DNA from 4 places in the Cohnella algarum genome. Region 1 is predicted to be linked to each of the others. Evidence: riboswitches for the same ligand, from Rfam matches in the RefSeq annotation. Region 1 holds a riboswitch; each other region holds the start of a gene.
The links. Region 1 has a riboswitch for cyclic di-AMP ahead of JW799_RS10875 (C40 family peptidase). Riboswitches for the same ligand answer to the same signal wherever they lie in the genome.
Positions count from the first base shown of each region.

Region 2: another riboswitch for cyclic di-AMP. It lies ahead of JW799_RS16890 (TrkH family potassium uptake protein); the one in region 1 lies ahead of JW799_RS10875 (C40 family peptidase).
Region 3: another riboswitch for cyclic di-AMP. It lies ahead of JW799_RS07835 (ubiquitin-like domain-containing protein); the one in region 1 lies ahead of JW799_RS10875 (C40 family peptidase).
Region 4: another riboswitch for cyclic di-AMP. It lies ahead of JW799_RS09030 (C40 family peptidase); the one in region 1 lies ahead of JW799_RS10875 (C40 family peptidase).

Region 1 covers NZ_JAFHKM010000002.1:2,400,227-2,408,064, reverse strand. The annotation lists gene JW799_RS10890 (IS5 family transposase) at 1-1,325, opposite strand, end outside; gene JW799_RS10885 (D-alanyl-D-alanine carboxypeptidase family protein) at 1,598-2,812, opposite strand; gene JW799_RS10880 (cell wall-binding repeat-containing protein) at 2,969-4,246, opposite strand; gene JW799_RS10875 (C40 family peptidase) at 4,438-4,911, opposite strand; cyclic di-AMP (ydaO/yuaA leader) riboswitch at 4,915-5,047, opposite strand; gene JW799_RS10870 (hypothetical protein) at 5,189-6,430, opposite strand; gene JW799_RS30400 (four-helix bundle copper-binding protein) at 6,367-6,681, opposite strand; gene JW799_RS10865 (sensor histidine kinase) at 6,697-7,838, opposite strand, start outside.
Region 2 covers NZ_JAFHKM010000002.1:3,766,986-3,774,823, forward strand. The annotation lists gene JW799_RS16860 (YezD family protein) at 1-11, shown strand, start outside; gene JW799_RS16865 (Uma2 family endonuclease) at 195-716, shown strand; gene JW799_RS16870 (YqzM family protein) at 808-963, opposite strand; gene uvrC (excinuclease ABC subunit UvrC) at 1,137-3,167, shown strand; gene JW799_RS16880 (CPBP family intramembrane glutamic endopeptidase) at 3,232-4,020, opposite strand; gene JW799_RS16885 (hypothetical protein) at 3,972-4,955, opposite strand; cyclic di-AMP (ydaO/yuaA leader) riboswitch at 5,233-5,403, shown strand; gene JW799_RS16890 (TrkH family potassium uptake protein) at 5,530-6,873, shown strand; gene JW799_RS16895 (TrkH family potassium uptake protein) at 6,892-7,838, shown strand, end outside.
Region 3 covers NZ_JAFHKM010000002.1:1,735,014-1,742,851, forward strand. The annotation lists partial or broken gene JW799_RS07810 (tRNA1(Val) (adenine(37)-N6)-methyltransferase) at 1-626, shown strand, start outside; gene rsmI (16S rRNA (cytidine(1402)-2'-O)-methyltransferase) at 731-1,684, shown strand; gene JW799_RS07820 (AbrB/MazE/SpoVT family DNA-binding domain-containing protein) at 1,792-2,046, opposite strand; gene JW799_RS07825 (HD domain-containing protein) at 2,368-3,660, shown strand; gene JW799_RS07830 (TatD family hydrolase) at 3,701-4,474, shown strand; cyclic di-AMP (ydaO/yuaA leader) riboswitch at 4,654-4,876, shown strand; gene JW799_RS07835 (ubiquitin-like domain-containing protein) at 5,314-6,300, shown strand; gene rnmV (ribonuclease M5) at 6,547-7,104, shown strand; gene rsmA (16S rRNA (adenine(1518)-N(6)/adenine(1519)-N(6))-dimethyltransferase RsmA) at 7,112-7,838, shown strand, end outside.
Region 4 covers NZ_JAFHKM010000002.1:1,980,841-1,988,678, reverse strand. The annotation lists partial or broken gene JW799_RS09040 (M1 family metallopeptidase) at 1-1,705, shown strand, start outside; gene JW799_RS09035 (hypothetical protein) at 1,717-2,535, shown strand; cyclic di-AMP (ydaO/yuaA leader) riboswitch at 2,740-2,884, shown strand; gene JW799_RS09030 (C40 family peptidase) at 2,889-3,365, shown strand; gene JW799_RS09025 (DedA family protein) at 3,431-4,048, opposite strand; gene JW799_RS09020 (YqaA family protein) at 4,070-4,663, opposite strand; gene uxaC (glucuronate isomerase) at 4,959-6,368, opposite strand; gene JW799_RS09010 (Gfo/Idh/MocA family protein) at 6,461-7,756, opposite strand.

The sequences.
Region 1 (7,838 bases):
TAGCTGCGCTTGCCTTCACCGAACTTGCCTTCCACCGCATTGCGCGCGGCTGCATCCGCTTTGGCGATTTTCTTTTGCTCCTGTTGATCGGCGGATGACGGACGCCCCAATTGCGGTCCGCTCAGTCGAATTCCCTTCTCCTTGCAGAAGCGCAAGTTGTCCCGCGTGCGGTAAATCTGATCGGCCAGCACCGCTTTGGGATAATAGCCGAATCGAGCGCGGTAGCGTTCCACTGCGGCCTGCAGCGTCTGACCTTCGTTGAAGCTGTCCCAGGACAGTTGCTCCCAGAATGCGTAGCCGTTCACCACGCTGATCGCCAGCTTCGCCCCGAACTCGACGTTCGCGCGGGCTTTACCGCGCACGATCGGCCTCACGTGCGGCTGCGCGATACTGACGATCCGATCCGGTACGCTGTGCGTACGTTTGTCGTACATCGCTTGCTGCTGGCGAACCAATTCCTGAATGACCAGAAGTTCCTTGTACATGCGGCGTGGCAGCCGCGTCAGGCCGCCCGTGGAGGCAAGTTCGGCGATGATGCGCAGATCACGGGAAACGAACCGCAACTGCTTGCCGATTGCTTTGCGCATCGTGCGCGGCTTCACGCGCCTTTGCTTGGCAATCGCCAGATAGGCTTTGCGGGCACGCTCCCGGTATGTTCTTGCCTTGCGAGTCTTTCCGCGTTCCGGTTCATGCAGGATGTCGATGATTTTCTCCAGCTTTTCTCTGGCCTGATTCAGAAGAGACAGATCCGTCGGGTAGGCGATGTCCGCCGGCGCGCAGGTCGCATCCAGCAGCAGTTCGCCCTCGTTCGTCAGTTCCATCTGCCGCGGCTGCGGTTCTGACGGCTCGTCGGACGCTGCGGCAGTTCCGCTGCCAGGTTCATTGTCGTCCGATGAATCATCCGATTCGCTGGACTTGCGCGCTTCTTCAAGGGCGATCCACTCATTCACTTCATCAAGGATCTCGCCGCCCAGCCGCTTGCGGAAGTGTGTCATGAGAGAATGGTGAAACGGACGGCGGTACTGGTATTCCGGCAGACCGAGGAAGTACTGCAGATACGGGTTCTCCAGAATCTGACGAAGCGTCTCCCGATCGTCGGTGCCGAGACGCTCCTGAATAATGAGGGCGCCGAGCGCGACACGGATCGATACGGCCTTTTGACCCTTGAGGCTCTTCTTAAAGTTCTTCGCATACTTCTCTTCGAGCTTCCACCACGGAATCATCTGGGCCAGCAATACCCAGCGGTTATCTTCCGCAAGCTTCCCGCCGAACGGAAGGAAGAAGTCGCCTGGCAAGATCATTTGGCTCTCGGTTCGCTGATACAATCTGGACGCCTCCACGTGCACGGTTTTTCACGGGATAAACCCGTTTTCCTTGCACTTGAATTCGACAAAAGAGGCGCTAAACCCTTGCTGCTACTGGATTTTTCTTTCGTTCAGCAAGCCCTACCTACACTCGGAATTGGCGTTACCATCTCTGATTTTACAGGCAGCTCATTTGAAAAGACCTATGTTATGGCACGGCGCGTGATTGAATAGTACGGATAAAAACAAGATAATGAGAGGGCTTTGCGCCGATAGGGTGCAAAGCCCTCTTTTCAATTCCAATAACCACGTCCCAATTCTCTTTTGGAACGTTTCTTTTTCAGTAAAATCAATCTGCCGACAAACCCCATAAACAAGATCATCAGCAACCATAATGCAAAAATCAAGTATTCAAATATCGATCGGGAATCATCGATGGATGGAGTTGCCGTTTCTGGCGAAGTGGCCTCTGGTTCAATTGGGGGTGGGAGAGCTTCAAGTTCTCCGATCGTCTGTTGGCCCATTGTTGTATCCAGTACGACTTCCCCATTTGAATTTACGGAATACTTGGGTTCTTCACCTATTAAGACGACTGTCCGTATCGGCTCTTTGGCAACGAATTTTATTTCCAAACCCTCTTTAGAATACGTATAGGACTGATTGGCTTCAAAAATCGTTTTCGGCTCAAAATTTTGAAACCCATAATCCAGCAATTGCGTCATATCCTTATAGAGAACTTCGCTGGATGGGGATTTCAGCACGACGCCGATGAGTTCCATCCCATTTCTGTTTGCGGATGCGACCAAAGTGCTTCCTGCCTCATGAGTAAAACCGTTTTTTATTCCCGTCGTCCCTTCGTAAGATCCAAGCAGCCTGTTGTGGTTGATGAGGGTGGTTTCCCACTCCTCTCCATTCCAATCCATCTCTTTCGTGGATACAATCTTCCGAAACGTGCTGTTCTGCATCGCATATTGTGCAATTTTCGCCATGTCCCTTGCTGTCGTGACATGTTCAGGATCAGGCAGACCGGATGGGTTTTTGCTGATCGTGTTGGCAACGCCGATTTTCGTCTTCACAAATTCGTTCATTCTAATGGCAAACTGCTGTTTCGATCCGTCGATATGTTCAGCGATCGCCGTTGCGGCATCATTGCCCGAGTTGACCATGAGCCCATACAATAACTTCTCCATCGTCAACTGCTCGCCTTCCGCCAAGTAAACCCGAGTTCCGTCTTCGTATCTGGCTTCTTTGGATACCGTCACGATTTCATTCAAATCTGTGGTTTCCAATGCGACAATCGCTGTGATGATTTTGGTGATGCTGGCCGGATACATTTGCCGATCAGCATTCTTTTCGAATAATACCGTCCCCGATGCACCATCGATCAATATAGCTGATTCTGCCGATAAATCACCGGCGTCCAACTTACTGCCATCTGCAAACGTATTCTGTGGCAGCGACATGATCATTAACGCCGAAACGAGGGTCAACTGGAATAATTGCGTCATGGAGAAAAACCTCATCGTTGCAACATCCTTTGCTTGAACTCATCCATTGAAAACTTCCCTTCACAATCATTACACATTGTAGTACAAAAAAGAAAAATAGCCACAGGACCAGATTTCTGAAGAAGCTACTGACCCTGTGGGTGATCGTTTATTTGTTCATTTTGACATAACGTGACCGCTTGATTCATTGCCTTGATTTTCATCCTCCATCCCAGGCATGCCATGTCCCTCGCCTGTCGCAGAAACAATTTCGAGCATTCCATCGATTTCACCTTGAGCCTGCGCTGAAAGAAGATCCTCTTCGCCAGTTAACCACACATGGTTGTATGGACCCTCCGTCGGGCTTTTCTTGTATTTAGGCTGAACGGACATCAAATACGTCATGACGGATTCGGGCATTTGATTTTGATCCGTCCAGAGCAGCGGTGCATGTTTCCCCAGATGTGAAAATGGCGCAGCAGCAATTGCCAGCATGAAGGATTTACCTTCAACAAACGAGAAGTTATGGCCCGGAGTCGTAATCCCCCATCCGAAATCATTGGAGGTGTCTTTATATTTGGCAAATGCAATCGCATTGAGATAAGGATCGTTGCCGGCGATCCGGACAACTTTTCCGTAAGATGACAGTTCCTTTTCCACCTTCGCCGATACGACGGATTCCGGTCCGATGATGTAGATGTTGGCTTTCCCGTTCCGTTTTTTGAGCGCCGCCGTCGTTTCATCCGGCACGGCGTCTTTATTAACAAACAGTAACGGCTCCGGCATATGAGCAATCCAGTTGACAGCGGGAACCGTATATTCCGGACTGTCCAGGGAACCTACAATAACGGATGGGGGCAGATTATTGCCAGCTGCTTTGGCGTAATAATCGTCAATCGCTTGCGCCAATGCAGCCGGTGTGTTCCCTTCAATCCGGTCCGCCTTGAGACCAAGCGAATTTAAATCATCCATTACGCGATCGTTGACCGGCCCTGCCACGATAACTTGGATATCCTTATTCGACATCAAACCCGTCGGTTTAAGCCGCATCATTTCTTCCCGCGTTAAATCCGGAATTCCATTCTCATCAACGAACAATATAGGGCCGTTGATCGGATGATGAATTAAATCGGCACTCACCAGCGCATTTTGCCAACTGTCTCCGGCAACCAAGATGACACCCCCCGGCCGATTGGATTCACTTGTTGCCGGCCACAAGGTTCGTGATATGAATACGGCAGCTTCCACAGGATCCGAAGTGTTAATACGAGTCGTATTTTTGGTGGCCATCCAAGGCAACGGATTGAATGCAGGATTTCCTGTTTCACTTTGGTTGGATTGCGTTGTTGCTGGTGGAGGCGAAGCAGCTGGAGATCCATTGTCCTGAGATGCACAGCCGATCAAAGTGACCGCAAGCAATCCGACGAAAGTGCTGGCAATGATGTTGTTCCACATTCGAAGGCCTCCTGACTTTGTTTGGCAGTATTTTTCCTCTCCGGATATTTTTCATTCATCAAGAGGCTACTTTCCCCCAATTTCGCCGAAAAAAAGAAAAAACCAGCTAAACTTAGCCTGGTTGTGGATATTCAAACGCTAAACCGATAGACTCACCGGCGCAGATGGTTGGTGAATTTTCGATTATTCATCTATTCGACTGTAGAAATCATGGCTGAATAGGTTTCGTCGCTCACTACGCGGCGTGCGGTAACATAACGCTTCTCATAGTAAGAATCCGAAAGCTTGCTGATGCTTACCCCTTTGCTACTTGACGAATGAGCGAATTTGCCTTCTCCAATATAAATCCCGGCATGAGAGACACCCTTACCATCCGTGTTGAAGAAAACCATGTCCCCGGGCCGCAGATCTTCTTTTTCAACTTTTGTGCCGATTTGGGATTGGTCCTTTGATGTGCGAGGAAGCTCGGTATTAAACTGGTTGAAGATATACAGGATAAAACCGGAACAATCGAATCCTTTAACCGTTGTTCCTCCCCATTTGTACGGGGTGCCTAAGACTTCATTGATCGCATTGTCCAATTTGGACTGGCTCGCAAACGCAGTACTTGCTCCTGTAAAAAATACGGCAACAAAAATGATTAGACTGATCCATTTTCGATTCAACAGAACTCTTCCCTTCATGCCTGCGAGGTTAGCTTAAGGGTTCGGTGAAGGTTCCCTATGATCCATTCATTCAGGATCAATTCACCCAAATCGGGTTCCCCCGCTTTCCATTTCGGAAATTCGGCAATTTTTGATTGTTTATTATTTCGTAGAAAATTGTAGAAATCCTGTCGACTGAAGATTAGAATTCTCTCATGTCCGGTCAAGGTTGCAGCATACAAAAACACCGCCCGAAGTGGCGGCGCGAAAGTAAGGGAAAGTAAGGGTTTGAAGGTTTTTATAATACTGTTTTGCATATTTTCTGAAGAACAGAATGATCCGTTCCGAATTTGCACATGGCTTCACAGTCACAGCGCAAATCTTTGAAAAGAATATAGGAAATGGTCATTGCCCCCAAGTTTCGAAAGGAGGGTCTCAGCAGTTGAGCCTGGATCTCCTTCTCCCTTTGATCAGGCGCCACCAAATAAAATTGATTTACTCCCGAATTCAAGGAAAGAGCCAAATCATTCAGTCTCAATATCCCCGAATAGATCGACGTACTCTTCTCCACCTCAAAACCGCTGATGATATGATCATTAGAATCCAGCCACAGGACATCGATAAGCGAAACCGTATCCATAACGGCATCCGGTACATTCTCCAGCTTTAAATTTTTGATGGACCATTCCCCGAGCGGTTGACCGTTCCAAATTCGTTTATGATCATTGCGGGCAATCCATACCTGATAACCTAATGATCGGCCCAATTTGGCCAAATAATATTGCATCTCGGTGTGGGCGTTTTCTTCATGCTCATCTTCCAGCACTTCTTTATGTCTTTTTTCCAATGCGTTATGTAATTTTATATTGTCGATCTCAATAACCTTTTGGGCATTCTGTTGAACGACGAGTCGATTGCTGCCGATTTCAAACAAAAGACCCACAATGGCTCCAAGATCTTTTGACAAAAGGTTGCGGTACTTGTTGTTGTAGGCGAGAATGACATCGCGCATTTCCAGATAAGATATCCATGATCCGAGTTTTTTCTTCTCCGAAAACAAAGCATTAAATCCATTGACAATGGCCGTATTAAATGGCGGAAACCATGTTGGATGCAAAAAGTACAAAATACTGGCAACTGCAGGTCCCAACCCTTTTATCTGTAGAACGTTTAATTTGACGATTTCGCTCATGACTTGATCTTCCGTTGTTGCTTCCAGACATGCTTTCAAGAAACGGCCAAACGCTCTTTTGTTGGGTTCATTTTCATAAATATCCGGAATGCGCAGCTTAGGTTTCCAATAAAAGGCGTGAGCGGCCCCTTCAAATATTTGTTTCTGCTCGGAAATAGCCGATAAAACCGTCTCCAAACTGGAACCTTTAAAGTCATTGCCAAATGTGCCGCTTTCAATTTCGTTTATTACTTTGATGAGTGATTTCCGGATGAACCGGAACGCTTTCAGACGTTCGTCGTTATTCAAAAACCAAGTATGATACACAGACTCTTCATCATTCTTGTACGCATTAATGATTTGTTCCATGAAGCACTGAAACCCTCCCTTTGCAGAACAGAAGAACACAAATAATGGATAATTATAACACTGAAAATACCCTTTCTAAACAAAAAAATCGTTGATAATTGACTTCGGCGTTCGAGATAAGCCGCTGTGGTCGCGCAGATCAAGGCGCAATCTCGAAGAAGTTGAATCTGGTTGGCTCTCGCCTGCACATCGGGGTAGGTGCTGAGAAGGGTGATCATATGTTCGCAAGTTGCTTCATTATGATCATACACAACGAGCTGAGCCGTTCAATTGAGAGGTTCTCGCAAAGGTATTCGAATGGTAAAAGTCGTTCCTTTTCCTTCTTCACTGATCACTTCTATAGTTCCTTGATGCAATTCGACAATCCTTCTGGCAATCGACAACCCGAGTCCGGCGCCGCCGTGGTCCCTTGACCGCGATTTTTCCACTCTGTAAAACCGCCGCCAAATGAGTGCAAGCTGATCCTTCGGAATCCCGATTCCGGTATCGCGGATTTCGATAATCGCCTGGCTTTTCTTGGAGGTTAACGTAAGCGTTACGCTCCCGCCGCGTGGCGTATATTTTCGCGAATTTTCCAGCATGTTTACGATCACTTGCACCATTCGGCTGGGGTCGGCGACAATCCATAAAGGAACTGAAGGAAGCTCTACGTGGAAAGAAATTTCCGATACTTGGAATCGATCTTCATTCTCTTCTGCAATTTGGCTTAACAACTGGGTAAGATCTACGTCCATTTTTTTAATTTGCACTTGCACCTGATCCAATTTCATCAATTCGTACAAGTCGTCAATCAATCGATGGAGACGGCCGGCCGCATCATGGATGAATCTCAAATACTTTTGCTTATCTTCGTCTTTCAGCTGCGGGTTTTGAAGGACTTCGGAATAACCGCGAATGAACGTAATGGGGGTGCGAAGTTCGTGGGAGATTTCCGCCAGGAATTCCTGTCTTTCTGTACGGTAATGCTTTAATTCAGCCGAAAGATCCATGATGGAGCGGTTCAATTCCCCGATTTCGTCATCGCTTTTCACAGGGAGATCAAAACGATAATCGTTCCGGGTTAACTGATAAATGGCATCTTTCATGGCAACCAACGGCTTGGAAATCCAATTTGAAAACAAAAAGATGAAGAAAAAAACGGAAAGGATCGAGATTAACGTAAAGAGCAGAAGCAATGCTTGAAAGGACTGCAGAGCATCACGTATAGGCGCCGTTGAGGTGAACATCATCACATGGCCGGCCGTTTCCCCGTCTGCAAGGATAATGGGTGACTGGGAAATCAAATATGGCTGACGTCGCCAATCCCTTTGAACCCACTCGTACTCCAACTGTGATTCATAACCGTTTAAAAATTGGGTTTGCACCATGTCCAGCTGCGCAGAAGATACCAGCACCTCTCCACGAACGT
Region 2 (7,838 bases), 1.4 Mb from region 1:
CGGGAAAATAAACGGGATCATGTTCGACTTCCCTGGCAGCCTGGCTGTCAGGGAAGTTGTTTTATTTTGGGCTCAAGTACGGAAAAAGAAGCGGATGAAACGATCCTTTTCTCGACACGGTCCATCGTTGATCCTTCCGCACATATCCGATAAACTATCCATATATGTAAATTCTGCGCATTGGAGGACTCCGGATGGCTTTCGAATATCATTCGATCGACATGGAAGGGCGTTACGAAGTGTGGGACGGCGCGCAGGTCCTCCGGGAACCGAGTTCGCTCCCGCATGAATCGGTATTGGGACAGCTTCACCTGATTCTGCAGCAATTCGTTAATCGTCACCGGACAGGCCGGGTGTTCCTCTCGAATGCGGCCGTATACGCCCACGGCGAAACGGGCGATTACGTGATGCCCGATCTGACCTATGTTTCGAACGAGCGCAGACATCTGCTGCGGCCGAACGGCATTTTCGGAGCGCCCGATTTGATCATCGAGATCGTGTCTCCCGGCTTGCGGAACGCCACGCGGGACGCGGTCGACAAGTTCAGGCTTTACGAGCGGCACGGAGTTCGCGAATATTGGATGGTCGATTACATCGAGCGTCAAATCTATATGCACGGGCTTGCGGACGGAAAGTACGAGCCGATCGGGCGGTCGGACGTGCTGCCCGGCATCGAGCTTCCGACGGAAACGATCTTTCGGGATATCGACTTCTGACGGTCAGTCCGGCAATCGTTGCGACTCAAAAAGAAGAAGCCGCCCGGAAACCCTGTAAAGGTTCCGGACGGCTTTTCGGCGTTGGACCGTCTCAGTCGGTGATGATAAACTTGACGATGACCGCGATCGTGAACACGATGAACATAAAGCCGAACATGCCGCCGAACCCGTAAACGAGATCCTTCAAATCGTCGCGGGGCTCTTCGTTCACGTGCAGCCGTGGATCTTGTACGTTAGCGTTCTCCATGGGGAAGCCTCCTGAAAACATCATTAGCTTCAGTATACCCAACTTCGCATTTTGTTGTAAAGCGTTTGCGCGGACAAGTTGCGGAATTTTGCGCATGTCCGGGGTGTGATACAATAATAATCAAATCGGCATCATCGTCTGTTATTTTAGATGCAAGGAGGCGCTCCCAAGCGATGGATACGCCGCAGCAAATCCCGACGGTTCTGTTTTCGGACCCCGCAGAGGCGAAGGAAAACATCCGCCGCAAGCTGGCGCTGCTGCCCGATCAGCCGGGCTGTTATTTGATGAAAAACGGCGAGGGCACCATCATATACGTCGGCAAGGCCAAAGTGCTGAAAAATCGCGTCCGCTCGTATTTCAGCGGCAGCCATAACGCGAAAACCCAGCGGCTCGTCGCGGAAATCCGCGATTTCGAATATATCGTCACCGCGAGCAATACGGAGGCCCTCATTCTCGAGTGCAACCTGATCAAGGAGCATCATCCGCGCTACAACGTGCTGCTCAAGGACGACAAGACGTTCCCGTATTTGAAAATCACGAACGAGACGCATCCGAAGCTTGAGGTCACGCGGAAAATCGTCAAAGACAAAGGCAAATATTTCGGACCGTATCCGAACGCGTACGCGGCCCAAGAAACGAAAAAGCTGCTCGACAAGCTGTATCCGCTGCGGAAATGCCGCACCCTGCCGGACAAGGTTTGCCTTTACTACCACCTGGGCCAATGCCTGGCGCCGTGCGAATTTCCGGTCGAGCCGTCCGAATACGAACGGATGACGGGCGAAATCACGAAATTTTTGAACGGCGGACACCGGGAAATCAAAAAACAGCTCCAGCAAAAAATGGAGCAAGCCGCCGAGGAGCTGGCGTTCGAGCGCGCGAAGGAGTACCGCGACCAGATCGCGGCGATCGAGGCGACGATGGAGAAGCAGACGATTACGATGGCGGACGCCAAAGACCGCGACGTATTCGGCTACGCCGTCGACAAGGGCTGGATGTGCGTGCAAATTCTGTACATGCGCCAAGGGAAAATGATTCAGCGCCACGTCTCCGTTTTTCCGTATTACGGCGAGCCGTACGACGACTTTCTGACGTATTTGACGCAGTATTACAGCGACAATCCGGCGCTGCCGCGCGAGGTGCTGCTGCCCGCGCCGCCGGAGGAGGAGGCCGCGCGGAACGCGGAGCAAGCGGACGCGGCATCCGAAGCGGAAGACGCCGCCGCGGCGGCAACGGGCGAATCCGCGGAAGCGTTCGCGGACGGAGCCGTGCCCGGGGAAGGCGAAGGCGCGGTGCCGGAGGACGACGAGGACGAAGAGGATGAAGCGCACGGGGAAGGCGGCGACATCGTCGCCTCGCTGCGCAATTGGCTGCGCATCAAGGTGAGGGTGCCGAAACGGGGCTCGAAGCGCAAGCTCGTATCGATGGCCTGCGGCAACGCGCGGATGGCGCTGGAGGAGAAGTTCAGGCTCATCGAGCGGGACGAGGAACGCAGCGTCAAGGCGGCGCAAGGGCTCGCCGAGCGCATCGGCATTCCGTCCGCGAGCCGCATCGAAGCGTTCGACAACTCCAACATCCAGGGGACGTCGCCGGTTTCCGCGATGGTCGTCTTTACCAACGGCAAGCCGGACAAGAAAGAATACCGCAAATACAACGTGCGGACGGTCACCGGACCGGACGACTACGAGACGATGCGGGAAGTGATCCGCCGCCGCTACGAGCGCGTGCTGAAGGAAAACTTGCCGCTCCCGGACCTGATCGTCGTCGACGGCGGCAAAGGGCAAATCGCGTCCGCGCTGGACGTGCTCGTCAACGAGCTGGGGCTGGATGTGCCGGTATGCGGCCTCGCCAAGGACGAGAAGCACCGGACCGCCGAGCTGCTCGTCGGCGATCCCCCGGAAGCCGTGCCGCTGCCGCGCGACAGCCAGGAGTTTTATTTGCTTCAGCGGATTCAGGACGAGGTGCACCGGTTCGCGATTACGTTCCACCGCGAAAAACGGGCGAAATCGATGGTCGCCTCGGCGCTCGACGCGATTCCCGGCATCGGCGAAAAGCGGCGCAAGCAGCTGCTCAAGCATTTCGGCTCGCTTAAGGCGATCCGCGAAGCGTCGGTCGAGGATTTCCGCGCCGTCTCGATCGGGGAGGCGCTTGCGAAGCGGATTTTGGAGGCTTTGAACGAGGAGAGGCAAGAAGAGGGAAAGGCCTGATCATTCGATAAGGATCGGAAGCCCGGCGGCAAGCTGCAACGGCCTGCGCCGGGCTTTTGGTTTTCTAACGGCTCGGCGATGGCGGCCGGCTCCCGAATCGCCGGTGAAGCAGCCAGATCGCCCAGGCGACGAGCAGAGGCATCGCGAAGCTGAACAGTCCGCCCGCCAGATCGACGCGCAGGCCGTCGAACAGCATCTGCACGCCCATCAAAATCGAATTCACGGAAACGTGGGCGAAAATGACGGCGATCAGGCCGAACCGGAGCATGAACCAGCCGAACAGGCAGCCGATCAGGACAAGCTCGATCAATCGGGTGTGAACGGGATAGATCGCATAGCCGACATGCCCGAACGCCCATAGCAGCGAAGCCGGCAGCATCGCCGCGAACGTCAGCGCTTTCGCCGCCCGCGGAGACGGCTCCCGGCGCAGCAGCCGGCGAGCCCCGCCCGTCAGCCAGCGGCGGAACAGTCCGATGCCGAACAGCCGCGTCTGCAGCTCTTCCGAGATGCCCGCGCACCAGGCGAGCAGCGGCATCAGCCAAGGATACGTCATGTTGTAAGTCGATTGCGTGACGTCGGAGGAAGAGAACGACCCGAGCAAAAAGGTTAAAGCAAGCAGCGCGACGGATTGGACGCCGAGCACGATGAACGCCAGCAAGTAGCCCCGACCCATGCCGGCGAGCACCCGCCGGCCGTAGTCGGGCTGACGCCAGCTCGGCCACAAATCGCGGCCCGCCGATTTCCACAGGCCGTCGCCGGCGACCGCGGAGAAGTAAGTCAGGAGCGCCATCGCCGCGAGCATCATCAGATTGAAAACGATCGATCCGAACGCCGCCGCTTCCGGCTGCCCCATGCCGGATTCGATGGCCTGAGCCCGGAAGGCGGGCGCCATATTGAACGTAAAGGCCGCATACAAAACAAAAAACAAAGGGGCCAAAAAGGCCCCGCGCCGGTACGAGGTCCAACTGCTGTACGCCCCGAGTAGACGACCGCAAGAACGAGCAGGACGAGCTGCGGAAGCATGGAGCCGTAAATGGACAGGAGAGCGGCCTTTTCCTCCTGCGACTCCAAATACTGCATAAAGGATGCGGGCGGCAAAAGCCGGTACCGAAGCTCGCTCCCGGCGCGGTCGGGCAGGATGCCGTCTTCCGCTGCCGAGCTTTCCGCGCCGGTTCCGGAGGAAGCTTGCGAACGCTGCGCCGGCTTGACGAACACTTGCAGCTTCGCCTCTCCGAGCCCGGCTTTCCGGGACTGGAAGCCGACCGCGCCGTCCGCGGCGACTTCGCCCGTCGGTTCCCAGTCTTCCGCGGCGAAGCCCCATTCGGCCAACGTTTCGCGAGCCTGCCGGACAAGGAGGGCGGGATCTTCGTCCGCGCCGCCCGTCGATCGTCCTTCCGTCGCGTGGCGCCACGCGACGAGTTCCCCGGTTTTCATGTGAAGCGACAGTTCCAGCTTGCTTTCGGCTCCCAGCGGAATGTCCACGCGATAAACATCGGTGGGAAAGCGCTCGTCCCACGCGTCGTTATAAGCTTCGAGCAGCTTTTCTTTGGACAAGTAGCTCACGCCCTCGCTGTCGGACAGATGCGCTGCGCGCGCTTCCCCCAGGTCCGAAGCGGGAATGCCGAACCGAGCGGTTGCCGCTTCAAGCGCCGCCGACTTCGCTTCCTCGCGGGTCAGCATGCCGAAATCCCCGGAGTCCTGCAAGGAACCGAAATAAGGCGCCACTTGGATAAAAAAATACAAGACGAGACCGATGGCAGACCAAACGAGCCAACGCTTCGAAATCAAATTCGATCACTCCGCTCTTTCGAATCGTTCAGGTAAACGCATACACCGGACGCATAATTCTTTTTTTCTCGTTTTCCGCCCGATTGCTAGCTAAATTAACGAAAATAGAAGATAACCGCGAAGATTGATGCATCGCTCCCCGTTTCCGCCGCTTGCCGAAGCAATTAACGCTCCAAACTGCATTATTAGCCGGATTTGGCAGTTGTCCGCGTTAAGCGGAGAGACTATAATGCGATGGTATGTAATTTTGCATTCGATTATTATCGTTATTCCCTATCATACTAAACAGCCGAATTTCCGCAAGAAAACGGGGGAACCAAATGCCGCCGCCGCATTGGCGCCGCGGTCGGGGTGAATTCCTTGCGCGCGCAGGCGGCGCGCGGGATAGGGCTGCCTGTTCAGGCCCGAACCCGTCAGCTAACCTCGTAGGCTGCAGCCGAACAGGACTCAGTGTGCGAAGACACCGGAGTGCCGGTGTCTTTTTTTGCGATTTCGGAAAGATTAAGGGTGAACTTTTCGCCCTCACGGGTTTGGACGGAACGGATGACGCTTGACTTCGAACGAGGTGACCGACTTGTACAAAAAAGCCGTTCGCTGGCTTTATGCTTCGCCTTATCGCACCCTGGTATTCGGCTTCGCGTTCCTTATCGCGGTCGGGGCCGTGCTGCTCAAGCTGCCGGTTTCCGTCGTGAGCGGCCAAACGCTGAGCTGGATCGACGCCTGGTTCACTTCGGTTTCCGCCCTGTGCGTGACCGGTCTCGTCGTGGTGGATACCGGAACTCATTTTTCCGCGTTTGGCCACTGGGTTCTTCTGATCCTGATCCAGGTCGGAGGACTCGGCTTCATGACGATGGGAACGCTGTTCGCTCTCATGCTTCGGCGCAAGGTTTCGCTGCGGGACCGGCTTGCGCTGCAGGAATCCCTGAATCAGAACACTTTGGAGGGGCTGGTCCGGCTCGTGCGCAAAGTCGTGCTGTATGCGCTGACGATCGAAGCGGTCGGCTCGCTGCTTTACGCGATCCGGTTCATGGAGGAAATGAGCCTCGGACGCGCGCTGTACTACGGCATTTTTCACGGGGTATCGGTATTCAACAACGCCGGGTTCGATCTGTTCGGCGATTTTCGCAGCATGTCCGATTACGTTTCCGATCCTTACATGAACGTCATTTCCATCATTTTGATCCTTTGCGGAAGCCTGGGCTTCGTCGTCCTGGCGGATTTGGTCGAGTGGCCGCAGCGCAAACGGCTGTCGCTTCATTCCAAGGTCGTGCTGAGCGTCACCGTTCTGCTGTTCGTCGGGGGCGCGATCGTCATTTTCATTTTCGAATATACGAACGAGAAAACGTTCGGGCCGTTAAACTTCGGCAACCAGCTCCTTGCCGCGCTGCTGCATTCGGCAACGCCGCGGTCGGCCGGCGTCACCACGCTCAACATGTACGACATGCGCCAGGCGACGCAGTTTTTTATCGTCTGGCTGATGTTTATCGGCGCGTCGCCCGGCTCGACGGGCGGCGGAATCAAGACGACGTCGTTCGCGGTGCTGGTCGCCGCCGTTTACGCGGTCATCCGGGGGAAAACGGACGTCGTTCTGTTTCGCCACCGTCTCGGCCAAACCCAGGTGTACAAGGCGATCATGATCACCTTTTTCTCTCTTGCGATTCTCGTGGCGGCGACGATGATCCTGTCCGTAACGGAAAACGCGTCGTTCATGGGCGTCCTGTTCGAAGCCACCTCCGCGTTCGCTACCGTGGGGCTTTCGATGGGGTTGACGACGGAGCTGTCGACGGCGGGGAAAATCATCATTATGCTGCTGATGTTCGTCGGCCGGGTCGGTCCGTATACGCTCTCCTTCGCGCTCGCCGCCCGGGAAAATCGCTCGCTGTACCGGCATGCGGAAGGGAAGATCATCATTGGATAAAATGCGAGGTGAAGAGCCATGAAAGCGGCCTTCAAGTGGTTGACGGCATCGCCGCCGCGGCTGCTGGTGCTCGGATTCGCGTGCATCATCTTCATCGGCTCGCAGCTGCTGCGGCTGCCCGCCGCGTCCGCGACGGGGGAGGCGACGCCCTGGCTCGACGCGCTGTTCACGGCGACTTCGGCTACCTGCGTGACGGGGCTCGTCGTCGTCGATACGGGCACGCACTATTCCGTATTCGGCCAGCTGGTTATTCTGGTTCTCATTCAGGTCGGCGGGCTCGGCTTCATGACGATGGCTACGCTGTTCGCCATTTTTCTGAAGCGGCGCATCTCGCTCAAGGAGCGGCTCATCCTGCAGGAAGCGCTCAACCAGACGAGCATCGAAGGCATCGTGCGGCTCGTTCGCCGCGTCGTCGTCTACGCGTTGTCGATCGAGGCCGCCGGAGCGGTGCTGTTCACCGCGAGATTCATGTTCGACGTCAGCCCGGGCCGCGCGGCGTATCTCGGCGTTTTTCATGCGATTTCCTTCTTCAACAACGCCGGCTTCGATATTATGGGCGATTACCGGAGCCTGACGATGTACGCGGGGGATCCGCTCGTCAACATCGTTTCGATGCTGCTCATCGTCTCGGGCGGGCTCGGCTTCGTCGTGCTGTCGGATTTGGCGGATTTCAAAAAAACGAGGCGTCTGACGCTGCATTCCAAAGTCGTGCTCAGCATGTCCGGGTTTCTGATTTTGTTCGGCGCGTTCGTCATCTTCATTTTCGAATACTCCAATCCGGACACGATGGGCCCGCTGACGTTCGGCGAGAAAATATTGGCCGCGTTCCTGCAGTCGGTTTCGCCTCGCACGGCGGGCGTCAACTCGCTCGATATCGCTTCGCTCCGCCAGGCGACCCAATTTTTCATCATCCTGTATATGTTTATCGGGGCGTCGCCGGGCTCGACGGGCGGGGGGATCAAGAC
Region 3 (7,838 bases), 670 kb from region 1:
CGGGTGCTCGACCTGTGCACAGGCAACGGCGTCGTGCCTTTGCTGCTGACGACGCGGACGAATGCCGCGATCGACGGCGTGGAAATCCAGCCGAGGCTTGCGGACATGGCCGAGCGCAGCGTCAAGCTGAACGGCCTGGAAGAGCGGATCCGCATTCTGGAAGCCGACCTCAAGACGCTTGGCCTGAAGGACGGAGAAAGCCCGTACGACGCCGTAACGGTCAACCCGCCTTATATGCCGGTCCATACGGGGACCATAAGGAAAACCCGCATCAGGCGATGGCCCGCCACGAGATCGGGTGCACGCTGGAAGACGTAGCCGCCGCCGCTTCCCGGCTCGTCAGAAGGGGCGGGCGCGTATCGATGGTTCATCGGCCGACGAGGCTTGCCGAAATTATCGACGCGCTGCGGCGCCATCGGCTCGAACCGAAGCGAATCCGCTTCGTGCACCCCCGGATCGGCGCGGAAGCGAATATGGTGTTGATCGACGCGATGAAGGAGGGGCGCCCGGAAGTGCGGACGCTTCCGCCGCTCATCGTGTACGGGGGCGAGGGCAGAACGTATACGCAGGAATTGCTGGACGTTTTTTACGGAAGCAAGAACGAGCTTAACGACTTTCCGTCTTAGGAAAGCCGCGCGGAAGGGTGTCGATTTTTGCCTGGGAGAAGGACATATATAATAGTAGAAATGCAATACAGACCGAAACCGGTTCGGCAAAAGGAGGAAACGGCATGAGCGAAAAAAAGGCGGGCGAAGCCGGAATGCCGGACGTCTCAGCAGCCATCGCGCAAAAAAGCTTCGACGATCGAAAGCCGACCGGAACGCTGTATTTGGTGGGAACGCCGATCGGGAACTTGGAGGATATGACGTTCCGCGCCATTCGCACGCTGAAGGAAGCGGACTTGATCGCGGCCGAAGATACGCGCCAATCCCGCAAGCTGCTCACGCATTTCGACATTTCGAACCGGCTGGTCAGCTACCACGAACACAACAAAGCCGCAAGCGGTCCCGAGCTCATTCGCCTGCTGCTCGATGGAAAAAATATCGCGCTCATCAGCGACGCCGGCATGCCGGCCATTTCCGATCCGGGCGCCGACCTCGCCGCGGCGGCGATCGGCCAGGGCATCCCGGTCGTCCCGATTCCGGGAGCGAACGCCGCCCTGTCCGCGCTGACCGTTTCGGGGCTCTCGACGGAGCGGTTCACGTTCGTCGGCTTTCCGCCCAGGGATCGCAAAGGCATGGAACGCCTGCTGGCCGGGCTCGGCGGCGAGGCGGGGACGCTCGTTTTCTACGAATCGCCGCACAGGCTCGTCAAGACGCTGCAGGCGTTCGCCGACAAGTGGCCGAACCGCCGGGCGGCCGTCATTCGGGAGCTGACGAAGCGGCATGAAGAAGCGGTCCGGGGAACGGTGCAGAGTTGTCTGGCGCATTTCCGGGAATATCCACCGCTCGGTGAAATATGCATCGTGCTGGAGGGCAGGGCTTCAGCCGAGGCTGGCGGGGAAGAGGGAGAACGTTCCGGCGAGCCCGCGTCTGCCGTCTGGTGGGAGCCGCTGACCGTAGCCGAGCATGTGGAGCATTACGAAAAGACGGAAAAGGCAAACCGAAAGGAAGCGATGCGTCTGGCGGCACGGGATCGCGGCTTGTCTCGGCGGGACATTTACCAAAGCTTGCTTGAACGGTAAAATCAAAAAGATCCCTCCCGAGGCTTGTCCGGGAGGGTTATAAGGAGATATAAAAAGGTTAGAATTAACAGAAAACAGACTTTCAATGCTATTATAACGTATTTTCTTTAATTTGTCACAGGTGTAGGCAAATCCTTCAAGCAATCTCGGCAAACAATTTTTCCTTTGAAGTAAATGACGTTTTCCGCGTTGCCGCAGAAGATGCATGCCGGCTCGTATTTCTTCAGCATGATGCGCTCTCCGTCCACGTAAATTTCCAGCGCATCCTTCTCTCCGATGCCGAGCGTACGGCGCAGTTCGATCGGAATGACGACACGGCCGAGCTCATCGACTTTACGAACAATTCCCGTAGATTTCATCATTTGGAAACTCCCTCTTTTCAGGTTAAAATAAAATCAAGGCCACCTTTTATTCAAGGAATCAAGCCTATAATTCGTCATAATTCGACATTTTCCCGAATTATCGCTTATAATCATACCAACCATTCCCATTTAAGTCAACCAATCAATTTGCGGATTGGAAAATTTTAACTTAAGAATGCTTTATTTATAAGCTTTTAACGTCCATAATGACAACGGAATTTGATGAAAATGTCAACTTGATTCCACTACCATTAAACGACAAACTTCGACATAAGTTTCGGTTTCTGATCGTTTTTTCATTATTTTAAGGAGGTGTTGTCGATGAGCCGTCGGCTGGAAGAGGAGAAAGTGTTCAAGGATCCGGTTCACCATTCGGTTTATGTGCAAAACGAGACGATCTGGAAGCTGATCAACACGCCCGAATTTCAACGACTGCGGCGAATACGGCAGTTGGGCACGACCTACCTGACGTTCCATGGAGCCGAGCACAGCCGGTTCTCCCACTCGCTCGGCGTGTATGAGATTACGAGGAAAATTATCAGCCAATTTGAGCGTAATCGATATCAGGATTGGCCGCAAGAGGAAAATTTGGTAAGTTTATGCGCTTCCTTGTTGCATGATGTCGGACACGGCCCCTTTTCCCATTCGGTCGAACAAGTGTTCGGCAACGATCATGAGCGGTGGACATGCGACATCATCCTCGGGGACACGAATATCAACCGGATTTTGAAGGAGGTCGGCCGCGATTTTCCCGAACGGGTTGCCGCCGTCATTCGCAAAGACTACGACAAGCCGATCGTCATCAGCCTCGTTTCCAGCCAGATGGATGCCGACCGCATGGATTACTTGCTCCGGGATGCGTATTTTACCGGCGTCAACTACGGCACCTTCGACCTGGACCGGATTTTGCGGGTGCTGAGGCCTCATCAAGGGCGTATCGTCGTCAAGGAAAGCGGGATGCATGCCGTCGAGGACTATTTGATGTCGCGTTATCAGATGTATTGGCAGGTATACTTCCATCCCGTTACGCGCAGCTCGGAAATCGTGCTGAGGCAAATTTTCCGCAGGGCGGACGAGCTGTACCGGAGCGGGTATGCGTTCGGTTTTATGCTCCCGCAGCTCAAGCATTTGTTTGAAGGCACGATGACGGTGGAATCGTATTTGAGCTTGGACGAATCGATGGTTCAGGCGGCATTCGGACAGTGGATCGGCGAGCGGGACGAGCTGCTGGCGGACTTGTGCTCGCGATTTCTTCATCGCCGCTTGTATAAATATATTTCGCAGGACGCGCTGGACGAGGCGTTGATCGAGCGCATTCGCAAGGAGTGGGCCCGCATCGGCCTCCATCCCGGTTATCACCTCGAGATGGATACGCCGGTGGATCTGCCTTATGACGTGTACAAGCCCGGAGCGGCGCTGGACGCCTCGGAAAAGCCGCCGATTTTGCTGCTCGACAACAAGGATCGGCTGACGGAAATCTCGGTCAAGTCGGACATCATCCGTTCGATCACGGGCTTGCACCGGGGAAATTACTATTTGTATTATCCGGAAGACGAGGTTCGGAGGAAGGCAACGGAATTGGAGCCGGAAATCCGCGAGCTTTTCGGAATGTAAAAAAAAGAACTTGCAAAAGCAAAAGGAGACGCCATACGCTATGTTATTCGACACGCACGCCCACCTGGATTCGCCAAAGTTTGACAGCGATCGCGAGGAGGTCATCGCCCGCGCGCGGGAAGCCGGCGTCGAAACGATCGTCAATATCGGCTTCAACCGGGAGACGATCCCGACGACGATGGCGCTCGCGGAGAACTATCCGTTCATTTACGCCGCCGTCGGCTGGCACCCGACCGACGCGATCGACATGAAGTTTGAGGACGATTTGGCCTGGATCGAACGCTTGTGCGCCCATCCGAAGGTGGTGGCGATCGGCGAAATCGGGCTTGACTATTATTGGGATACGTCTCCGAAGGACGTTCAGCACGCCGTTTTCCGGGAGCAAATCCGTTTGGCCAAACGCCTGCGCAAGCCGATCGTCATCCATAACCGGGACGCCCACGAGGACGTCGTCCGGCTGCTTCGCGAGGAAGGCGCCTCCGAGGTCGGAGGGATCATGCACTGCTTTTCCGGAAGCTGGGAAACGGCCAAAAAATGCCTCGACATGAACTTCTATATTTCGTTCGGAGGACCGGTTACGTTCAAAAATGCAAGGGTTCCCAAAGAGGTGCTCGCGAACGTGCCGGACGACCGTTTTTTGATCGAAACGGACGCCCCGTATTTGACTCCGCACCCCTACCGAGGGAAGCGAAACGAGTCCGCTTACGTGCGGTTCGTAGCGGAGGCAGCAGCGGAAATAAAAGGGAAATCCGTGGAAGAAATTGCAAATTTAACGACCGAAAATGGTCTCGCCTGTTTTCGTCTACCAAGATAAAACGCTAACAATCGAAGAAAAATCATTTAGTTATGCGAAAAAACTGGTTTTTGATCGATGAAACCTAAAAATTCAGCTTTATTTCGTTCAAAAATGGAGGATTTCGCGCTTTGACCCTTCTTTACACCTTTGGCGCCGAGAGGTTATCATCTAATCCAAGAGTTTGAATATGGCATCCCTTTTCCAGTGCGCTGAGTCTCCGAACGGAGAGCGGGGGACCCGACGCGGAGGACCGGTTCGTACGCGAACCGCGATTTCCGCGGCCGAGTAATCTTGGGGTGAATTTTGCTGGCAACCGAAGCATCCGTCCAGGCCGGACGGTCCGTCGGATTGCGGGCGGATAGGGCCGCTCTCTTGGCCCGAACCCGACAGCTAACCTCGCAAGCGTATGAGAGAGAGGTCACCTCGTGCTGCCCATTTCCCTTTCGACGTCGCAAGCGGAGCCACGAACAGATCCTCTGTCCGTCGGCTTTTTTTGTTGTCCGTTTTTTGCGGGAGGAAGAGGCGAATGTTTTCGGGCGGCGGGTTGGTGCCGTTTACTGGTGAACGACGGCCGGGTGCTTTCGTGCGAAAGCCGCTCCGTGCGAAGCCCAGCGCCGTTAACCAAAAGGATAGTCGCGTCAGACGAAGTCATGCTTAGGCAGTCGACGGCGGGGCTATGAAGGAGGAACGAGAAAATGGGAACCGTTCCTGTCGGGAACACCCATGATCCACGACCGACCGGCAAGCTTTTCGCAGCGCGATGGAAGCATGAGCATTTGCGTTTGATCCTGCTCAGCGCAATTCTCTCTTTTGCTATGACCATCTTGTTCTTATTGCTGCTACACGGCGCGTCCGCCATGAGCGTAACCGTCGTGGACGGCGGGACGACAACCGTCATCAAAACGAAATCGTCCGATGTGCGATCGCTGCTCTCGGAGCACAACATCACCGTCGGCCCGCACGATCAAATATCCCAGCCGCTCGATGCCGAGCTGCAGGAGGGCAGCACGATCGCGATCGATCGCGCCGCGAAAGTCGTCCTGCAGGCGGACGGGAAGAAGGAGATCAAATATACGACCGCAGATTCCGTTCAGGAAGTTCTGCACGCCTCGAACCTCTCGTTGTCGGCGGACGACCGGGTAACGCCCGACAAGTCGGCGCCGGTTACCGAAGGCATGACCATTCAGGTGCTGAGAGTGGATAAAGAGGTCGTGGAAACGTCGCATCCGGTGACGTTCGCCATCGTGGAAAAGCAGGACCCCACGCTGCCCGAGGGCAGCAAAAAAGTGATCCAAACCGGCAAGGAAGGCACGCTCGTGACGAAAACCGAGCGCGTCTATGTCGACGGTCGCCTGGTCAGCGACCAGCTGGTATCCAAAACGATCACGCAGCCGTCCGTGCAGAAAATCGTCGCGGTCGGCACGAAGAAAAAAGAGCCCGAAGTCACGACGTTGTCCTACGACGCTTCGGCTAACGGCACGGTTCAGCTTAACGGAAAGTCGGTCAAAGTGAAGCAGGTGCTGAAGAACGTCAAGCTTACCGCCTATACGGCGGGCCCGGAATCTACGGGCAAGGACGTAGGCGACGAGGGCTACGGCATTACCGCATCCGGAACGAAGGTGTCGGAGGGCCGCACGATCGCGGTCGATCCCGACGTCATTCCGCTCGGCTGGTGGGTCTACATCGATGGCATCGGCTTCCGCCGAGCCGAAGACACCGGCAGCGCCATCAACGGCAAAAAAATCGACGTGTATTTCGACAGCGAGAGCCATGCGAAGAAGTTCGGCTCCAAAAAAGGATACACCGTATACGTCATCGGCCCTGTCAAGCCTTCCGCCGACTAAAGCGGAGGCGCAAGGGCGATTCCCGGTCGTGCCGGATCCGCCGCCGCGGTCCGGACGGCCGGACGGCGTCAATCGGGGATGCCAACCGTAGACGCCGAAGAACGAGCACATTTGACATAGATAGCGGCAATTGCAGGGAAGGGGCTTTCGGGCCTCTTCTTTTTTGCATGGGCAAGGTTATAATAACGAGTAGGACTTTGCCCGTCCTTTGGGCGAACCCGAAGAACGGAGCGGAAGGATCAAGCGATGATTCAGGAAATGATTGTGGTGGAAGGCAAGGACGACACGGCCGCCATCCGGCGGGCGGTGCAGGCCGATACGATCGAAACCGGCGGCTCGGCGATCGGCGAAGACGTGCTGCGGAGAATCGAGCTGGCGCACAAGCGGCGCGGCGTGATCGTATTTACCGATCCGGACGCTCCGGGGGAGCGGATTCGGAAAATCGTCGCCCAGCGGGTGCCGGACTGCAAGCACGCGTTTCTGACGCGCGCGGAGGCGAGAGGCAAGGACGGCATCGGCGTGGAGCATGCGTCCGACGAGGCGATCCGCCGGGCGCTTGCGCAGGCGAGAAGCGGCGAGGCGGCGCCGGAGGCCTCGGGGGAGGCCGACATCGCCTGGTCCGATCTGATGGACGCCGGACTGATCGTTCACGCCTCGGCGGCGCGGCGCCGGCAGCGGATGGGGGAGCTGCTCGGCATCGGATACGCCAACGGGAAACAATTTTACAAGCGCTGCGTCATGTTCCGCATCTCGCGGGAAGAGTTCTTGGACGCGTTAACGCAGCTGGAGCGGGAAGGACTGTAGGCGGAAGATGAACAACAACGGATCGCGCGGGGGAGCCGACATCGCAACCCCGAACCGGACGAAAGACATTATTCGCAGGCACGGCTTTACGTTCAAGAAAAGCCTGGGGCAAAACTTTTTGACCGACAAAAACATTCTCGATAAAATCGTCGCGGCGGCCAACCTCGGCCCGGAAGCCGGAGCGCTGGAAATCGGGCCCGGCATCGGCGCGCTGACGGAGCGCCTCGCGCAGGAGGCGGGGCAGGTGGCGGCCGTGGAGATCGACGACCGGCTCATTCCGATTCTCCGCGAGGTGCTGTCGGTCTACGACAACGTCACCGTGCTGCACGCCGACGTGCTCAAGGCCGATCTGCGCTCGTTATGGCAGGAGCGATTCGCCGGCTGCGAGCGCGTCAGCGTCGTCGCGAACCTGCCGTATTACGTTACGACGCCGATCATCATGAAGCTGCTGGAGGACCGGCTGCCGATCGAAGCGATCGTCGTGATGGTGCAGAAGGAGGTCGCGGAGCGCATGGCCGCCTCGCCGGGCGGCAAGGATTACGGCTCGCTCAGCATCGCCGTGCAGTACTACTGCGAGCCGGAGTACGTCTGCACCGTGCCGCCGGGCTCCTTCATCCCGGCGCCGAACGTCGACTCGGCCGTCATCCGGCTGAAGCGCCGCGGCGAGCCCGCCGTGGAGGTGCGGGACGAGGCGCGGTTTTTCCGCATCGTCCATGCCGCGTTCGCCCAGCGCC
Region 4 (7,838 bases), 420 kb from region 1:
AGACGCTAACCTGGAAAAACCCCGGCCGCAAGCCCGTCCAAGAGTTTTACCTGCACTTATATCCGAACGCTTTTTCTCCGGGCAGCACGTTTTTGAAAGAATCGGGGGCCAGCTCAGAGGGGACCGGATGAAAAACGGAAGCTACGGAGCGATGACGCTGACGTCGCTTGAAACCGCCCAGGGCGAAACGCTGCTCCCCCGGTTGCATTACGTCCAGCCCGACGACGGCAACAAAGACGACCGGACCCTCGCGTCCTTCCGGCTTCCGGAGCCGGTCGCCCCCGGTCAGAAGGTAACGCTGCGCATGACGTTCGCCGTTCAGCTGCCGCAAGTGTTCGCCCGCATGGGCAAAGCCGAAGACTTCGTGATGGCCGGGCAATGGTTCCCCAAAGCCGCCGCCTACGAGACGGTCGGAACGCGGGGACGGACATCCGAAGGCTGGAACACGCACCAGTATCACGGAAATTCGGAGTTTTACTCGGACTTCGGCATTTACAGCGTCAAAATCGACGTGCCCGAAGCGTACAAAGTGGCCGCAACCGGCTTTCAGACGCAGCAGGCGGTCATCAAGGACGGCCGCAAAACGTACCAGTTTTACGCCGACGACGTGCACGACTTTGCCTGGGCGGCATCCCCTTCTTTTCATTACGTAGAAGATTCATTTTCGTCCATCGGCGTGCCGGGCGTCCGGATCAAGCTGTACATCGACCCGCTTCACAAGGATTTGCAGGAGCGCTATATGCACGCCGCCAAGTCCGCGCTGGCGCTGCTGGGCAAATGGTACGGGGACTATCCTTATTCCACCCTTTCCATCGTCATCCCGCCGGCCGACGCCAACGGCGCGGGCGGCATGGAGTACCCGACCCTCATCACGGGAGCGGCGGCCAAAAACGACAACCCCGGGTTCGAGCTGGAACGGACCGTCGTGCACGAAATCGCCCATCAATACTGGTACGGCATCGTCGCCACGAACGAATTCGAAGAAGCTTGGCTGGACGAAGGCTTTACGTCCTACACGGAAGATAAGCTGATGGAGGAAATTTACGATGTCGTCCCCAACCCTATCGTCGAGGCGAGCTATTTGACCCGGCCCGAACCGCTGAAGCAATACGCCTGGGCGTACGGCGATTCAAACAGCTACGCGGAAAACGTGTACATGCGCGGCAAGCTTGTGCTCAAAGCCATCGAACAGCAGGTAGGCGAAAAAACGATGAACAAAATCATGCGGACCTATTTCCAGACGTACCGGTTCAGGCACCCATCCTCTTACGACTTCCAGAAAGTCGTCGAGAGCGTGACGAAAAAGAAATGGACCGAGTTTTTCCATGCGTACGTCCAAAACGGCCAAATGGCCGACTTCTCCGTCGAATCGATCGAATCGCGCCTGAACGATCAGAACGTTTACGAATCCAGGGTCGTGCTGAAGCGCGGCGGCAGTCCCGAACCGGTATCGGTATGGTTCCAATTCGCCAACGGCGAAAAGCTGCGCAAAACATGGGACGGCGCGCAAAAGCACGTGCAGTTCCAGGTCAAACACGAATCGCCGCTGCAATTCGTGGCGGTCGATCCCGAAATGGCGGTCGTGCTCGACAATTACCGGTATAACAACTTTTTGAAAACCGATGTGGACGAACCCGTTCGGACCCGCTGGAATATCGGCTTGACCAAGCTGGTGGACGGTCTGCTCGGCATCCTGGCCTGGTGAGGTGAAACGAGATGCGCTCAATAATCCGCGAGGGATGGAGTTTGACCTCCCGGCATAAATACGTGCTGGTCGCCCTGTTTTTGTACCGGCTGCTGTGGGGCTTCTTTCTGTACCGATTTATCGATTCGGTCGTCACGCCGATCCTCGCCCGTTACCCCGACGGGCACCCGAACGGCAACGCGGTCCGGTTGTTCCTGATCGAGGCCCAATTCCGTCTGACCAAAACCGACCTCATGAACGAAGCTCTCCTTATGCTGGCGGGAATGCTGCTTCTCCGCATGGTGCTCACGCCGCTGCTGAACGCCGGCCTGTACTATTCCTTCCATCACGCCGACGAAGAGCGGGGAACCCGGATGCTCACCGGCATGCGCCGCGCGTGGAAGCCGGTCGTTCTGCTGTACCTGCTGGAGAACGCATTGGCTTTTCTGCCGGCTTTATGGCTCCTCCCCTTCGCCAAATCGCAATTTCTGGCGCAATTTTCCGTCGAGTCGTGGGCGTTGAAAATGCTCCCTTACGCCGCCGTCTGGATGTGCTGGATTTTTATCGTTCATCTGCTGTTCCAATTCATGCAGTTCGGCGCCGTATCTAAGGATGGCATCGTCAAAGGGCTTGCCCGCGCGTGCGCCAAAGCGCTGCCGCTGGCCGCCGTTACGCTGTTGCTGACGGGGATCGGCGCGGCGGCTTCGGTCGCCGTCACGGGCGCGACGATGTTCTGGACCGGATTCATTTCCGTCGCGGTTCACCAAGCGTTTCAATTCGTCCGAACCATGATGGCCGTCTGGACCTCGGCCTCCCAATACGCGTTATGGAAGGCCGATTCGGCCGCCTGACCGTCGTTCTCCCCCGCCCCTCGCCCTGCAAACGTTCGCCAAAAAAGCTATTCCGTCGCCGCGATTCGCAGCGCCTGGAATAGCTTTTTTCGTTTTCATTCCGGTTTTTTCGCGTTTATTAAAGCTTTCTTAACTTTATATTAACGAATTCTAATCTTTTATCGGCAGGAAAAGACTCCCACTGCGCGAATAATTAATTCTCATGTGCGAAAACTGCCGAATTTCCTTGCACAGGGAAACGGGGGAACCAGATTTGCCGGGTGAATTGATTCCGCTTCGCTAGCAGGAATCATAGGGAACCTTCTACCGAACCCTTCAGCTAACCTCGTAGGCATTGGAAGGAGTCACTTGTTTTGCGGAAGTTGTCACTCGGTTTTCTTGCTTTCTCATTCGCGTTCTTGCTGGCCTTTCAGGCGGGAACCGCGTCTGCGGGCTCCAAGCTGAACGACGAGGTCACCGATCTGATCGGTGTCGACTACCAATACGGCGGAACGACGACCAGCGGGTTCGACTGCTCGGGCTTCACGTCCTACGTATTCAAGAAGTTCGAAATCAAGCTGCCTCGTTCGTCCAAAGACCAGTTCGAGACCGGAACGGAAGTCGAGCAAAGCGAGCTGCGCCCGGGAGACCTCGTGTTCTTCAACACGAACGGCAAAGGCGTATCTCACGTTGGCGTATATGTCGGAAACAACAAATTCGCCCACGCTTCGACATCCAAAGGGGTTACGGTAACCGACCTCGACGAAAGCTATTACGCAAAACGCTACCTCGGCGCGCGCCGCGTCCTGGACGACGCAACGTACGAGGCAGTGGCCGCTTACAAAGCGTAAGCCGCTAGTATCGCCAAGGGTCTCCTGTCGCTAGCAGGAGGCCCTTTGTCATGCTCCTCACCGGGTCACCGTCCGGCCCGCTCCAGCCGGCTGCGCCGCCACTTCAAGCCGAAGACGACGGCGGCGGCCGCGCACAGCCCCGCGAAAACGAATTTCATGTACCGTTCGACTAACCCGAAAACGATCTCCCACTGGTCCCCGAATCCGTACCCGATCAGGAAAAAGGCGCTCACCCACAAGGCGCAGCCCGTGTAGGCGTACAGTGCGAAAGAACGGTACGGCACTTGGATAATGCCGGCGAAATAACCGATGAATTGGCGGATGCCCGGCAGAAAATAGCTGAACAACAGCACTTTGCTTCCGTACCGGTCGTATGCTTTGCGCGTTTTTGCCACATGGTCGGGTTTGAGAAACAGCCACTTTCCGTATCTTTCGACAAGCGGAGCCCCGATCTTGCGTCCGAGCCAGTAAGTCGCCGTAATGCCGATCACCGCGCCCGAGTAAGCGGAACCGAGCGCCGGAAGCCACGCCAAAATACGTTGCGACGCCAAATATCCGGTTAACGCCAGCGTCGTATTGCCGGGGGGAATCGGCAGCGCGATCGCGTCCAGGGGCAGGCCGATCAGCAGCACCCAATAGCCGTATTGCGAAAACAATCGTTCGATGTATTCCAGCAATTCCATTTGCCAGCCCCTTGCCGCACCTTACAGTTGCTGTTGCTCGGCGTTTCGCGCCTGCTTCTTTCGGTCGTGTCTTCGCTTCAGCCATAGGCCCAGGAGGAGAATCGGAACGAAAATCACGAAAATGTAGAGCGATACGTCCTTGACCATGCTCTCCGCCATCCGGCCATAATAGTAAAACAAAAACCCGACGACGTAAAATTTGACGGCCCGGCCTATGGCGGCATAGCCGATCAGCTTCCATAGAGGAAACTTCAAACACCCCGACATGATCGTAAACACTTTGAACGGAATCGGAGTGAACGCGCCGATAAGCACGGTCGCCTCGCCGTTTTTTTGGAACATGGCGGTTGCCTTGTCGATCCATTCCTTTTTCAGCAATTTGTAGAGCACCGAATGACCCAGCAGCTTGCCGATCCCGTACCCTACCGGCGTTCCGAGCAAACAGGCGATATAGCCCACGGTCGCGTACCATAACGCCGACGAAGGGTCGACAAGGCTTAACGATACCTGCAGAAAAAAGGCCGGAATCGGAAAAATGATGGCATCGACGAACGAGTGAATCGCCAATCCCCAGACGCCAAACTCCAAAAAAATGTCGACCAAATTTTGAAACATTCTGTTCTCCTCTTTTACGGCCTGCAGGTTTTATTATAAAGAATCGCTGCACGGCCCGTCATGAACCTGCGTCGGTTTTCGGACTGGACTTTAGGCGGGGCAAAAAGGCTACATTAAGGGTTACGTTGGCGCAAAAAAAAGGATGCAGGGAGTTTTCGAAAGAGGCGGGCAAAAGCGGGTAAAGCCGGCTTCGTCGTCTTTTCCTTCCCGGCCGCGAAAAAAAGCCGCCCCGGACCGGCCGTCCCGATAGGAACGAACCGTGTCGAAGCGGCTGATGCTTCGGATGCGCTCGGATTTAACCGAATTGGAAATAGGCCTTCGCGTTCCGGTAGCTGATGTCCTGGACCATTCCGCCCAGCAAATCGAAGTCCCGCGGCACTTCCCCGTCTTCGGCCCATTCGCCGAGCAGGTTGCACAGGATGCGGCGGAAATACTCATGGCGCGTATACGACAGGAAGCTGCGCGAATCGGTCAGCATGCCGACGAACCGTCCCAGCAGCCCCGTGTTGCCGAGCGCCTTGAGCTGGTCCAGCATGCCGTCCTTCGTATCGTTGAACCACCAGGCCGAGCCCAGCTGGATTTTGCCCGGAACTCCTCCGCCCTGGAAGCTTCCGATCGCCGTGCCGAGCGCGTACAGATCGTTCGGATTAAGCGAGTACACGATCGTACGCGGCAGCGCGTCGTCCCGCTCCAGCGCGTCCAGCAGCCGGACCAGGGGACCCGCGACCGGGCCGTCGTAAATCGAGTCGTAGCCCGTATCCGGACCGAGCTTCTCGAACATGCGGCTGTTGTTGTTGCGCTGCGCGTGCATATGGAACTGCATCGCCCAGTCCAGCTTGGCGTACTCCCGGCCCAAAAACAGCAGCGTGAACGTCTTGTACTTCCGTTCCTCTTCCGCGTCGATCGGCTCGCCCGCCAGCGCCTTGGCGAAAATCGCCGCGGCCTCGTCCCGGGTCGCCTCCGCGTAGCCCATCGCGTCCAGCGCGTGGTCGGAAACCCTGCAGCCCGTCTCGTGGAAGAAGCGGATCCGCTCGGCGAGAGCAGCCAGCAGCGCGTCGTAATCGCGCACCTCCCGGCCGGCCGCCTGCTCCAGCTGCTTCAGCCACGGCAGGAACGTCGCCCGGCGAATTTCGAGCGCCTTGTCCGGACGGAACGACGGCAGCACCTTGACCTCGAAATCCGGCAGGTCCTTGATAAGCCGGTGATATTCCAGAGAATCGACGGGATCGTCCGTCGTACAGATGACCTCGACGCCCGATTTGACGATCAGGTCGCGGGCGGAAAAGCCGCCTTGGGCGAGCTGGGCGTTCACCTTTTCCCAAATGACCGGAGCGTTTTTCTCGTTCAAAATTTCCTCGACGCCGAAGTACCGCCGAAGCTCCAGATGGGACCAGTGATACAGCGGATTGCCGACGGCCGCCGGAACCGCTTTCGCATATGCCAGAAACCGGTCGTAGTCGGACACGCCCGCCCCGCCGGTCACGAGGCTTTCTTCGGCCCCGTTCGTGCGCATTGCCCGCCATTTGTAGTGGTCGCCGTACAGCCACACCTGGGTCAGATTTTCGTACGACTGGTTCTCGTAGATTTCCTTCGGGCTCAAATGGCAGTGATAATCGATGATCGGCATTTTGGCCGCGTAATCGTGATACAGCTTGACCGCGGTCTCGTTGCCCAGCAGGAAGTTATCGTCCAAAAAAGGCTTCATCGGCATTCGTCTCCTTCGCTTATGCTTCCCGAACCGTCATGGCGAAGCGGACGAAGCCTTCGCCGCTTCGCCCGCTCCCGATTGTCCGATTGCTAGTTGTGGAACTTGACCAGATCGTTGATTTGCACGGCTTGCCCGGTCCGGATGGAACGATTCGCCGCGATGCCCGTCAGAATCGACCTCGCGCCGTCGACATGGTTCGCCGCGCGGTTGAACTTGTCGGGAACCGGAACCCCGAACAGATCGTTCAGCAGCACCGGATCGCCGCCGCCGTGGCCGCCCTGCTTCTTTTCGAACTCGACTTTGTACGGTGCGCCGAACATCGGCAGCACGGTGAAGCGGATGCCTTCGAGCGCCCCTTCGTCCGACTTTTTGCCGCCGGAGTTGACGTACGATGTTTCGACGACCTCCAGCTCCAGACGTCCCTTGCTGCCCGTAAACGCGATCCGGTAGCCTTCCCACGGCGCATACGAGGTCAGCGAATACGTCAAAATCGCCTGGTTCCGGTAGCGAACGATGACGCCCATCGTATCCTCGATGCTGATGCCGTCGCCGAATACGCTTTGGTCGCGGCGGTAGCCGTCCTCGTGTTCCGCGTCCAGGTACATCGCCTTCAGATGCTCGTTGCCGTCCAGCGGCAGCGCGAACGGATCGCCTTCCGCGTTCGGGTTGCCGGTCGCGCGCTCGTAAAATTTCGTCACGCCGCGCTGCTCGGCGTTTTCGCGGCCGTAGAACAGCAGGTCGCCGAACGCGAACACCGTTTCCGGCTGCGAGCCGATCCAGAAGTTGACGAGATCGAAGTGGTGCGTCGACTTGTGCACGAGCAGCCCGCCGCTGTTGCGCTTGTCGCGGTGCCAGCGCCGGAAATAGTCGGCGCCGTGCTTCGTGTTGAGCAGCCATTCGAAATGAACGGCGTTCACTTTGCCGATGACGCCGGACTCGATCAGCTCCCGGACCTTCGTATGGTGCGGCGCGTAGCGGTAGTTGAACGTCACGCGGACGTTGCGTCCGGTGCGCTCGACCGCGTCGACGATTTCCTGGCATTTTTTCTCGTCGACGGTCATCGGCTTCTCGGTGATGACGTCGCAGCCGAGCTCCATCGCCCGGATGATGTACGTATGGTGCGTGCGGTCCACGCTCGTGACGATGACGAAATCCGGCTTCTCCGTTTCGATCATGCGGTCGAACTCGTCGGTTTTGTACGTGCGGACGCTCGGGTAGTCGTATTTTTCGGCCAGCAGCTTGTTGGCGTAGTTCATGCGCGTCTGGTTGATATCGCAAAACGCGAGCAGCTCCGACGTTTCCCTGAAATCGCTTGCAATAGCGCCATAGAAAAATTCGGCTCTGCCGCCCGTTCCGACCAGTACGTATTTCTTTTTCGCTGACATGATGGCGTTCTCCTCTCGATATGCGGGAATTGCTTTTATTCTAAAGCAACGAAATGCTATAATTCTGCTAAAATGATGCCCT